Regions from separate parts of the Pseudoalteromonas sp. P1-30 genome, predicted to be linked through region 2. Evidence: predicted binding sites of a transcription regulator. Region 2 holds the regulator's gene; each other region holds the start of a gene.
The links. Region 2 encodes sigma-54, which starts transcription at its own class of promoters, with help from an activator protein. Its sites were predicted from a motif close to GTTGGCACGNNNNTNGNNT; they were not measured.

Region 1 (3,285 bases), 170 kb from region 2:
CCTAAACCTAACAATGCACTGGCAGCAATAATCATAAAGAAAGTTTGGTAATCCACTAATGAGAGCGCCGTTAAATACACCACCGCGCCAACGTTACCGTAAGCGCCTGTCATACCTGCAATTTGCCCTGTTAAGCGGCGTTTAATAAGTGGCACAGCAGCAAAAACCGCTCCCTCACCAGCTTGCACAAAGAACGAACACGCCATGGCAGCAGCTACAGCAAGCCAAAGTGACCAGCTAGCGTCAACTAAGCCCATAACAAAGTAGCCAACAGCTAACCCTGAGGTAAGGACAATAAGTGTTTTACGACGACCCATTCTATCTGAGATCCAACCACCACCTGGGCGCGAGGCTAAATTCATAAACGCATAAGCAGAGGCCAGTAAACCTGCGTACACCATATCGAGGCCAAATACTTCCATAAAGAATAATGGCAGCATAGATACAACGGCCAGCTCTGAGCCAAAGGTGGTAAAATATAAAATATTAAGTACAGCTACTTGTTTAAATTCGTAGCGGTGTGATTCTGGCACGGGTTGTTTAAAGATATGTCCGTTTATATCAAAGGTTTTATATACCTCGTAGGCGTATAACAGCACTAAAAATGCATAAACGGCTAAAACAAAATTGGCAGAAATTAAATTAGCGCCTGTAGGAGACAACTTCCACGTAAGTAAAGCCAGTGCGCCATACATAGGTAATTTCATAATAAGCAATAATACAAAGTCACTTTTGCTGGTTACTTCCATTGCGCCTACTTTTTTAGGCTTAAAGTACGTCCCCCCTTTTGGTGTATCGGTTACGTTTATGTACCAAATAACACCAAAAATAACGCTAAGTACGCCCGTTAAACCAACGGCATAGCGCCAGCCATCGTCACCGCCAAACATAAGCGCTAATACAGGTAGTAACATGGCAGCGGCAGCAGAGCCAAAATTACCCCAGCCACCATAAATACCTTCTGCTGTACCAAGCTCATTAGCTGGGAACCATTCGCTCACCATACGAATGCCCACTACAAAGCCTGCACCAATAAAGCCTAGTGCAAAACGCGCGATAGCGGCTTGCTCAAATGTGGTGGCCATAGCAAACATAAAACACGGTATGCTACATAAAATAAGTAAAGCGGCATAAACAATACGCGGACCAAACTTATCTGTCAGCATGCCAACAACAACACGCGCGGGAATGGTTAAGGCCACATTTAAAATGAGAAGCGTTTTTACCTGTGCCATAGTTATACCTAGCGAGCCCGCTATTGCCCCTAATAATGGAGCATGGTTAAACCATACAAAAAAAGAGATAAAAAACACCATCCAGCTTAAATGTAGTATTTTCATTTTTCCGCTAAACGATATGAGATTAAACCCAGAACTCGGTTGCATGTTTTTTTCCTTGTAACGATTATTATTTTAAGCAGTGAGTACGACTTTGGTAGTAATAACACTGCGACATTTGTTAAATTAACGTTAACCGCTTTCAGCAATTACTAAGCCAACAATTAATAGGTAGGTTTTTCAGTTACTTATATTTTTGGGAATTAATATTTATTTCGCTTTGCACTATTTAAGCAGCTTTGTTGGGCGTAAACAGTGCAAAGAATTTTTAAGCTTTACTTGCTCTAGGTTTTAACTAATTGGTATTGTTAAAAAAAAATTATGAGAACTCATTAATGCAAAAACCCCCTTTAACGTATCAGCAGCAATTACGCTATTCTCGCCATATTATGCTTCCTCAGCTAGATATAGATGGACAAGAAAAAATATGGCAAAGTCATGCTCTTATTGTGGGGTTAGGTGGATTAGGCTGTCCAGTTGCGCAGTACTTAGCGGCATCGGGCGTAGGTACGTTAACGCTTGTAGATAACGATGTGGTTGATGCAACTAACTTGCAAAGGCAGGTGCTCTATAAACAAAGTGATGTTGGGTGCTTAAAAACCCACAGTGCAAAAAAACAGTTAACTCAGTTAAATGATGAAATAGAGATCCACACTATTGATGAATTTTTAAATGAAAATTCGCACCTTGAACAACTACTTAGCAAAGTAGATGTAGTTATTGACTGCACTGATAACTTAGCAACACGTAATTTGCTCAACAGCGCCTGCTATAACACCCGTACGCCCTTGGTTTCGGGCTCTGCCATAAGGTTAGAGGGACAAGTAGCTTGCTTTACAATGGCGCCTAATAGCCATTGCTACGGGTGTGTGTCACAGCTCTTTGGCGAACAAACTCAAAGCTGTTCAGAGTCAGGCGTGCTCTCGCCTATTGTAGGGCTTATTGGTAGTATTCAAGCGACTGAAGCACTTAAAATTATTGCAGGACTGCCTAGTAAACTCACCGAGCAGCTATTACTTGTAGATGGTTTGAGTATGGAGTTTAACCGTTTTAATATTGTTAAAAATAAGCACTGCCCTGTTTGCAGTGCTTAATTTAGTACATGGTAAATACATGACTGTTTTTTAGATCCTAACTTAGCGTTTCTAGGTTATTTATTGTCAAATAAATCTGCTCGCCTAGGCTTACAGCACTTTGCTGCCATTGCCTTTTAGACACCGCGCAATACAGTAATTGCGTATCTACGTTAACTGTCAGTAGCCATTGCTCATCAAGCTGCTGGGCATTTTCAAGCATACCTATTAGCACGTTTGCACTGCTCTCGTTAATTGGTTTTACTTTGCTGTAGGTTATTTGGCTGCTTTCTATAATTAACTTATGGTTTTGTTTTACCAGCGAAGGCACTGCATATAAATGCTGTTGGCTATTACTAAGAGTAAGCTGGTAAAGACCAAATGCATCATTAAATTCAGGCTTACTATAACTAAGTATACTAAGTGGCGTTTGGCTCTTATTTGCATAAATACTTTGCACCACTTCTTGTGTTGCACCGCACTGGAGCACGTTGCCTTTCGCTATATGAAGTAATGTATCGCTGCAATAAAGTAGCTCTTTTAAAGAGTGGCTGACAATAATAAATTTAATACCATGGGATTTATTTAGTTGTTGAACAGCCCCCAACATAGTAAAACGCGTTGACCAATCTAAGGCGCTAAATGGCTCATCAAGTAAAACAACAGATTGCCCACTTAGTAGTGTTCTTGCAAAAATTACGCGCTGGCGCTCCCCGCCCGAAAGCCCCGACACATCACGATTTAGTAATGGGTTTAGTGCTAATAAATCAATTACCTGATCAGGCGTTAGGTTATTACTTTTATTTTTACAATGCTTGTGAGTAAACAGTAAATTACCCATTACATTTAAATGTGGAAATAACGGGCACGACTGC
Region 2 (3,285 bases):
AAGGACCGCAGCTTTGCTGCAGTCCTGGCATACTAATGTACTTAATTTCATAATATTAGTGTCTAGCAAGCTTCTCTTTATGTTTTATGACTTGACGATCGAGCTTGTCAATCAACGAGTCTATAGCGGCATACATATCTTGGTGCTCTGTTGAGGCAAATAAATCTGCGCCACTTACATGAATAGTCGCTTCTGCTTTTTGGTTGAGTTTTTCTACATCGAGAATGACATGCACATTGCTAATATGATCTGAGTGCCTTTCTAGCTTTGCAAATTTATTATTTACATAGTCTCTAAGTGAATCAGTTACTTCTACGTGACGACCAGTTAGGTTTAGTTGCATAAGCATTTCCTCTTTGTTTTTTACGTCTTATATCAAACTCTTTCTCTGATTTGACGGTGGAATAGCTAGCGATTCACGGTATTTTGCTATTGTGCGTCTAGCTACTTTAATTCCTTGCTCTGCCAATATATCCGCAATTTTACTATCACTCAATGGTTTAGCTGAGTTTTCCGCGGCAATTAGCTTTTTAATTAGGGCACGTATTGCGGTTGATGAACACTCGCCGCCGTTTTCAGTGCTTACGTGGCTTGAGAAAAAATACTTAAGCTCAAAAATACCACGTGGCGTATGCATATATTTTTGCGTAGTAACACGCGAAATTGTCGATTCATGCATTTCTACCATTTCAGCAACATCGTTTAAAACCATTGGCTTCATGGCTTCTGGGCCATGTTCAAAAAATGCCTGTTGCTGTTTTACAATACAGTTTGTTACCTTAAGCAGCGTGTCGTTTCTGCTTTCAAGGCTTTTTATAAACCATTTAGCTTCTTGTAAGTGAGAGCGAATAAACTGGCTATCACCACTTGATTTTACGGTACGTGACATAGCCGCGTACTGACTATTTACGCGTATTTTTGGCATGCTATCTGGGTTTAGCTCTACCACCCAGCGGCCTTTTATTTTTTTAACCGATACATCTGGTATTACATACTCCGACTCTTCCCTTACTATTGTATCTGCAGGTTTTGGGTTGAGGGTATGTATTAGGGTCATGACCTCTTTAAGCTCGTCTTCTTTAAGCTTAGTCTTTTTCATTAATGTACGATAGTCGCGTGCCGCTAATAGATCAATGTGATCGGTTAAGATCATTTTAGTTTGTTCTATAAAAGGGGTGTCTTTATCAAACTGGTTTAGCTGAATACACAAGCACTCTTGTAAACTGCGAGCGGCTATACCTACAGGGTCAAATAACTGAATACGCTTTAAAACGGCTTCTATTTCATCAAGTTCAACTTCAACTTCGTCATCGTTTTCTTGGTTAAAGCTTTCTAAAATTTCTTCACAACTTAGCGTTAAAATACCCGAGTCATCTACAGCTTCTACAATGGCAATAGCAATGGCTTCGTCTGTTGGGCTAAAAGGAGTAAGCTGAAGCTGCCACATTAAATACTCATGTAGCGTTTCAGTAGAGGCACCTTGATAAATAGACTCATCTTCTGGCATTGGGCCTGAGGATGCAGCAGGGGCTGCGCTCATGTACTCATCCCAAGTTACATCCATTGCCATATCATCGCTAACGGTGTCTTTATTTAAAGCTTCGCCACTGTCTTGCTCGTACTCGCTGGTTGTATCGTCAGCCGATGCGCTTACGGTTACATCATCCGTATCTGCTTTTTGTTCATTTTTTCCAGCCGACTCTTCCGTGTAATCTTGCTCTTCTACTTCTAATAGCGGGTTGCTATCAAGTGCTTCTTGTATTTCTTGCTGGAGATCCAATGTACTGAGCTGCAGCAAGCGAATCGCTTGTTGCAATTGTGGAGTCATTGTAAGTTGCTGGCCCATGCGCAGCTGTAATGATTGCCTCATGTATCTCTAACAATCCTTTTATGTTGTTATAATTAATATTAGCAGATGCTTGTAGGTGTGGCTTAAATGTTACAGCCTAAATTGCTCGCCTAAATAAACATCGCGTACAGTTTTGTCATTTAATACGTGTTCTGGGGTGCCAGATGCAATTAGCTCCCCATGAGAAACAATGTAGGCTTTTTCACAAACATCAAGGGTTTCTCTTACATTGTGATCGGTAATTAATACGCCAATGCCACGGTTTTTAAGATGTTCTATTATTTTCTTTATATCTAACACTGAAATCGGATCAACACCAGCAAAAGGCTCATCCAATAAAATAAATTTAGGGTTCGCTGCCAGTGCTCTGGCAATTTCTACACGGCGGCGTTCACCACCAGAAAGCGCCATACCTTGGCTATCGCGAATATGCTGAATACTAAATTCATCAAGTAAGTTGTTAAGCGTTTCTTCTCGCGCGGCTTTATTGAGCTCTTTACGCGTTTCTAAAATCGCCATTAGGTTTTGATAAACTGTCAGCTTTCTAAATATTGATGACTCTTGCGGCAAATAGCCAATGCCTAAGCGGGCGCGGCTGTGCATAGGTAATAACGTAATGTCGTTATCATCAATAGAAATTTTACCTTTGTCGCTAGGTACTAATCCTACAATCATGTAAAAGGTGGTGGTTTTACCTGCGCCATTAGGGCCCAATAAGCCAACAATGCTGCCGGCTTCTACCTCAAGGCCTACATTTTTTACAACTTGGCGGCCTTTATAGCTTTTTGCTAATAGTTCTGCTTTTAAGGTGCTCATGGTTGACCTTCGTTACCTGTTTTTTCTTTAATTTTTGCTTCAACAGGCACTAAAATTGTGTGGACACGATCCGTAGAGTTTTCGTCTTTTTCTGCGCTAATAAGCTGCTGCTGCATATCGTAGGTAATACTTTTAGCATTAATTTTTTGACCGGCTTGTGCGACTTCAGCATCGCCAACAAGCGTTAAAAAGCGCTTTGCTACGTCGTAACGTACTTCGTTTGCACTGGCGCTCATTACGGTACCATCGTCTTGTTTTTCTTCGAAGTAGGCTGGGCTGCCAGTGGCAATAAGGAGTTGTTTGTTATCCCCTAAGTCTTCACGTTTATGTACTTCAAGTCGGTCGGCTGTAATTTTGCGATTGCCATGCACAATTTCGACGTTCTTTTCAAAAATACCTACGTTTTCTTTAAGTTGGCCTTCTTGACGGTCTGCACTAATAGAAATTTGATTTGCTGGCGGTTGAGCAGCAGGCTCAGCAGCAGAGGCGCTAAATGCAAGCATTAGCGATGGGATAATAAGTATTTTAGTGAGTTTATTGGTCATAATATATTGTTCGCGTATGGTTAATTAGTTTTATTACTTCGGTTTTTAAATCGGCTTCAAGGCCTTTACCGACAA
Region 3 (3,285 bases), on a different contig from region 2:
TTAGATTAAAAGTTAGAGGTGAATTATGAGCTTTAATATCGCACTTACAGGCCTAGCTGCCGCTCAAAAAGACTTAGACGTAACAGCAAATAATATTGCTAACGTAAATACCACTGGTTTTAAAGAATCGCGGGCTGAATTTGCTGATGTATATGCTGCATCTGTGTTTAGTGCAGGTAAAACCAAAAATGGTGATGGTGTGCAAACAACCATGGTTGCACAGCAATTTCATCAAGGCTCACTGCAATTTACTAACAACTCGTTAGATTTAGCGATTACCGGCGAAGGGTATTTTGCAATGACTGATGATATTTCGTCGCAAGATTTAACCTATACTCGTGCAGGTGCATTTAAGCTTAACCAAGATAACTTTATGGTTGACGCCAAAGGTAATTACTTACAAGCTTTTCCGGTTGATGCATCAAGTGGGGACACCACATCGGTAAGTCTAAGTACAACTAACCCAATTCAAATTCCTGATTCATCTGGTTCGCCTCGCGCAACCGAAAACGTATTTTTATCGTTCAACTTAGATGCAACAGCTGATGCAACAGGCCTCGATTTTGATCCGACATCGAACGGTACCTATAATTCGTCGACGTCTACTACTGTTTACGACTCATTAGGTGAACCACATATTCTGCAATACTTTTTTGTAAAAGAAGAAGATGCAGCTGCAGGTGGTACAGACAATAGCTGGGAGGTATACGCTACGCTTGATGGTAAAGTGGTAGACGGTACATCTGGTGCAGAGCAAACAACTACACCATATACACCTATTACCACACTTGGTTTTGATTCTAGCGGTTTACCCGCCACAACAGATGGTGTAGCAAATACTAACACCACCACGTTTGATGAAATTAATTTACCGGCAGGTGCAGGTACTGGTTTATCGTCAATGCTTGATAACGGCGCAACATTCCCAAGTACAGGTATTGAGCTAAACTGGCGTGATGAAAACAACACAGCTGGCCGTATTCCAACTCAGTACTCAAGTGGCTTTGAAGTAAAAGCACTTGACCAAGATGGTTCTACAGTGGGTCGTTTAGCGGGTATTGATATTGGCACAGACGGTAAAATTGTTGCCTCATACAGCAATGGCGATTCAACCTACTTAGGCCAAGTTGCTATGGTTCGCTTTCCAAACTCTCAAGGCCTTTCGCAAGTAGGCGATACCAGCTGGAAGCAAAGCATTGACTCTGGTGAGCCAGTGGCCGGTGAAGCAGGCTCGGGCACTTTTGGTAGTATTAATTCATCCGCGCTTGAGCAATCAAATACTAACTTAACAAACGAATTAGTTGATTTGATTACCGCTCAACGTAACTACCAAGCGAACTCAAGAGCGCTCGAAGTTAACTCAACAATTCAGCAAAGTATTTTGCAGATTCGATAAGTTAACCTTATTTTTGGTTAAGATTTTAAGGCTGCATTTTTGCAGCCTTTTTTGTAGCTATGTAGCTGAAACTAGCGTAGCTGAACCGTTCAATACCTTCCTTATATTGCGTCAAATTTAATCTGGCATCTATTTTGCATTTATCAACTCAGAGATTTTTTATGTGAGTCGATGTTATGGACAAAATGGTCTACATTGCAGCCTCTGGCGCTAAGCAAAGCCTACAAGGGCTTGCACTTAAAGCCAATAATTTGGCAAACGCAAACACCACAGGTTTTAAAGCTGACTTTGCGCAAGCGCGCTCTATGCAAGCATTTGGCGAGGGCTTACCAACGCGCGTGTTTTCAATGCAAGAGCGACCAGGTTCTAACATGACCTCTGGCGGCATAATCGAAACAGGTCGTGATTTAGATATTGCCATGAGCGATAACGCCTGGCTTGCCGTTCAAGATGACTCAGGAAACGAAGCCTATACAAAAGTAGGCACGCTAAACATTACTGCACAAGGTATGTTAGTAACGAGCCATGGTCGTCAAGTTATTGGCGAAGGTGGCCCCGTAATTTTACCGGTTCCTATAGAAAAAATAAGCTTTAGTGAAGATGGTGCCATACAGGTTCGCCCGCAAGGGGCACCAGCCAATTTTTTAGAAGAAGTAGACACGCTGCGCGTTGTTGAAGGAAACAGCAGAGAGCTTGAAAAAGGCAACGATGGTTTATTTAGACCTGTACCTGGGCAAACCGTCGATACCTCTGCAAATGTAAAAGTATTAAGTGGTGCACTGGAAATGTCTAACGTTAATCCAGTTCACGAAATGGTCGATATGATCAACCACCAACGTCAATTTGAGTTACAAGTAAAACTAATGAAAACAGCTGAAGAGATTGACGAACGTCAAGATCAGTTGATGCGCATAGTTTAACTTTAAAATGAGGGCATACTTATGAATCCTGCATTGTGGATAAGTAAAACAGGGCTAGACGCTCAACAAACTGATATTTCAGTTATTTCAAATAATTTGGCGAATGCCAGTACCGTAGGTTACAAAAAGAGCCGCGCTATTTTTGAAGATTTACTGTATCAAAACATCAACCAGCCTGGCGGGCGCTCTTCACAAGATACCGAGCTGCCATCTGGCCTAATGCTAGGTGCGGGTGCAAAAGTGGTTGCTAACCAAAAAGAGTTTACGCAAGGTAATATGCTCACCACCGAAAACTCACTCGATTGGATGATTTCAGGCGAAGGCTTTTTTGAAGTGCTGCAACCCGATGGCAATATAGCGTATTCGCGTAATGGGCAATTTACTACCGATGAAGACGGCCGCATTGTTACCTCAGGTGCAGGTTTTGTTGTTCAGCCCGAAATGAATGTACCCGATGATGCGCAATCAATTACAGTCTCTCAAGATGGTGAAGTATCTGTACGCGTTGCAGGGCAAGCCGATAACGTGGTAATTGGCCAGCTAACAATTAGTGACTTTATTAATCCATCGGGTCTTGAGCCAATTGGTCAAAACCTTTACACCGAAACCGCTGTTAGTGGTGCGCCTGTTCAAGGTAATCCAGGCGTAGAAGGCTTAGGTACTATTATTCAAGGCTCACTTGAAACATCAAACGTTAATGTAACGGAAGAATTGGTAAACCTTATCGAAACTCAACGTGTTTACGAAATGAACTCAAAAGTAATCTCGGCCGTTGACGAAATGATGAGCTACATCAATCAACAGTTATAACCGTGCACAAGGGGATAGTTATGCGTAATGTTATTTTATTTGCAGCAGGCACCTTATTTTTAAGTGGCTGTGTTTCTACGCAAAATAGTGAAGTGGTTCAAGATGACCCCTACTACGCACCCATGTACCCAGAGCCTGTAGCAGAGCCTGTTGTTGCAA

Region 1: the regulator sigma-54 is predicted to act here: its motif matches at 1,481-1,499, upstream of AN395_RS05935 (NarK family nitrate/nitrite MFS transporter).
Region 3: the regulator sigma-54 is predicted to act here: its motif matches at 1,518-1,536, upstream of AN395_RS10515 (flagellar basal body rod protein FlgF).

What each region holds. Positions count from the first base shown of each region.
Region 1 is NZ_LKBC01000002.1:544,946-548,230, reverse strand. Features, by position in the region: gene AN395_RS05935 (NarK family nitrate/nitrite MFS transporter) at 1-1,385, opposite strand, end outside; gene AN395_RS05930 (molybdopterin-synthase adenylyltransferase MoeB) at 1,673-2,431, shown strand; gene AN395_RS05925 (ATP-binding cassette domain-containing protein) at 2,469-3,285, opposite strand, start outside.
Region 2 is NZ_LKBC01000002.1:376,346-379,630, forward strand. Features, by position in the region: gene AN395_RS05175 (PTS sugar transporter subunit IIA) at 1-51, opposite strand, end outside; gene hpf (ribosome hibernation promoting factor) at 56-343, opposite strand; gene AN395_RS05185 (RNA polymerase factor sigma-54) at 371-1,870, opposite strand; gene lptB (LPS export ABC transporter ATP-binding protein) at 1,940-2,665, opposite strand; gene lptA (lipopolysaccharide transport periplasmic protein LptA) at 2,662-3,210, opposite strand; gene lptC (LPS export ABC transporter periplasmic protein LptC) at 3,200-3,285, opposite strand, start outside.
Region 3 is NZ_LKBC01000005.1:33,735-37,019, forward strand. Features, by position in the region: gene flgE (flagellar hook protein FlgE) at 26-1,396, shown strand; gene AN395_RS10515 (flagellar basal body rod protein FlgF) at 1,573-2,316, shown strand; gene flgG (flagellar basal-body rod protein FlgG) at 2,338-3,126, shown strand; gene flgH (flagellar basal body L-ring protein FlgH) at 3,147-3,285, shown strand, end outside.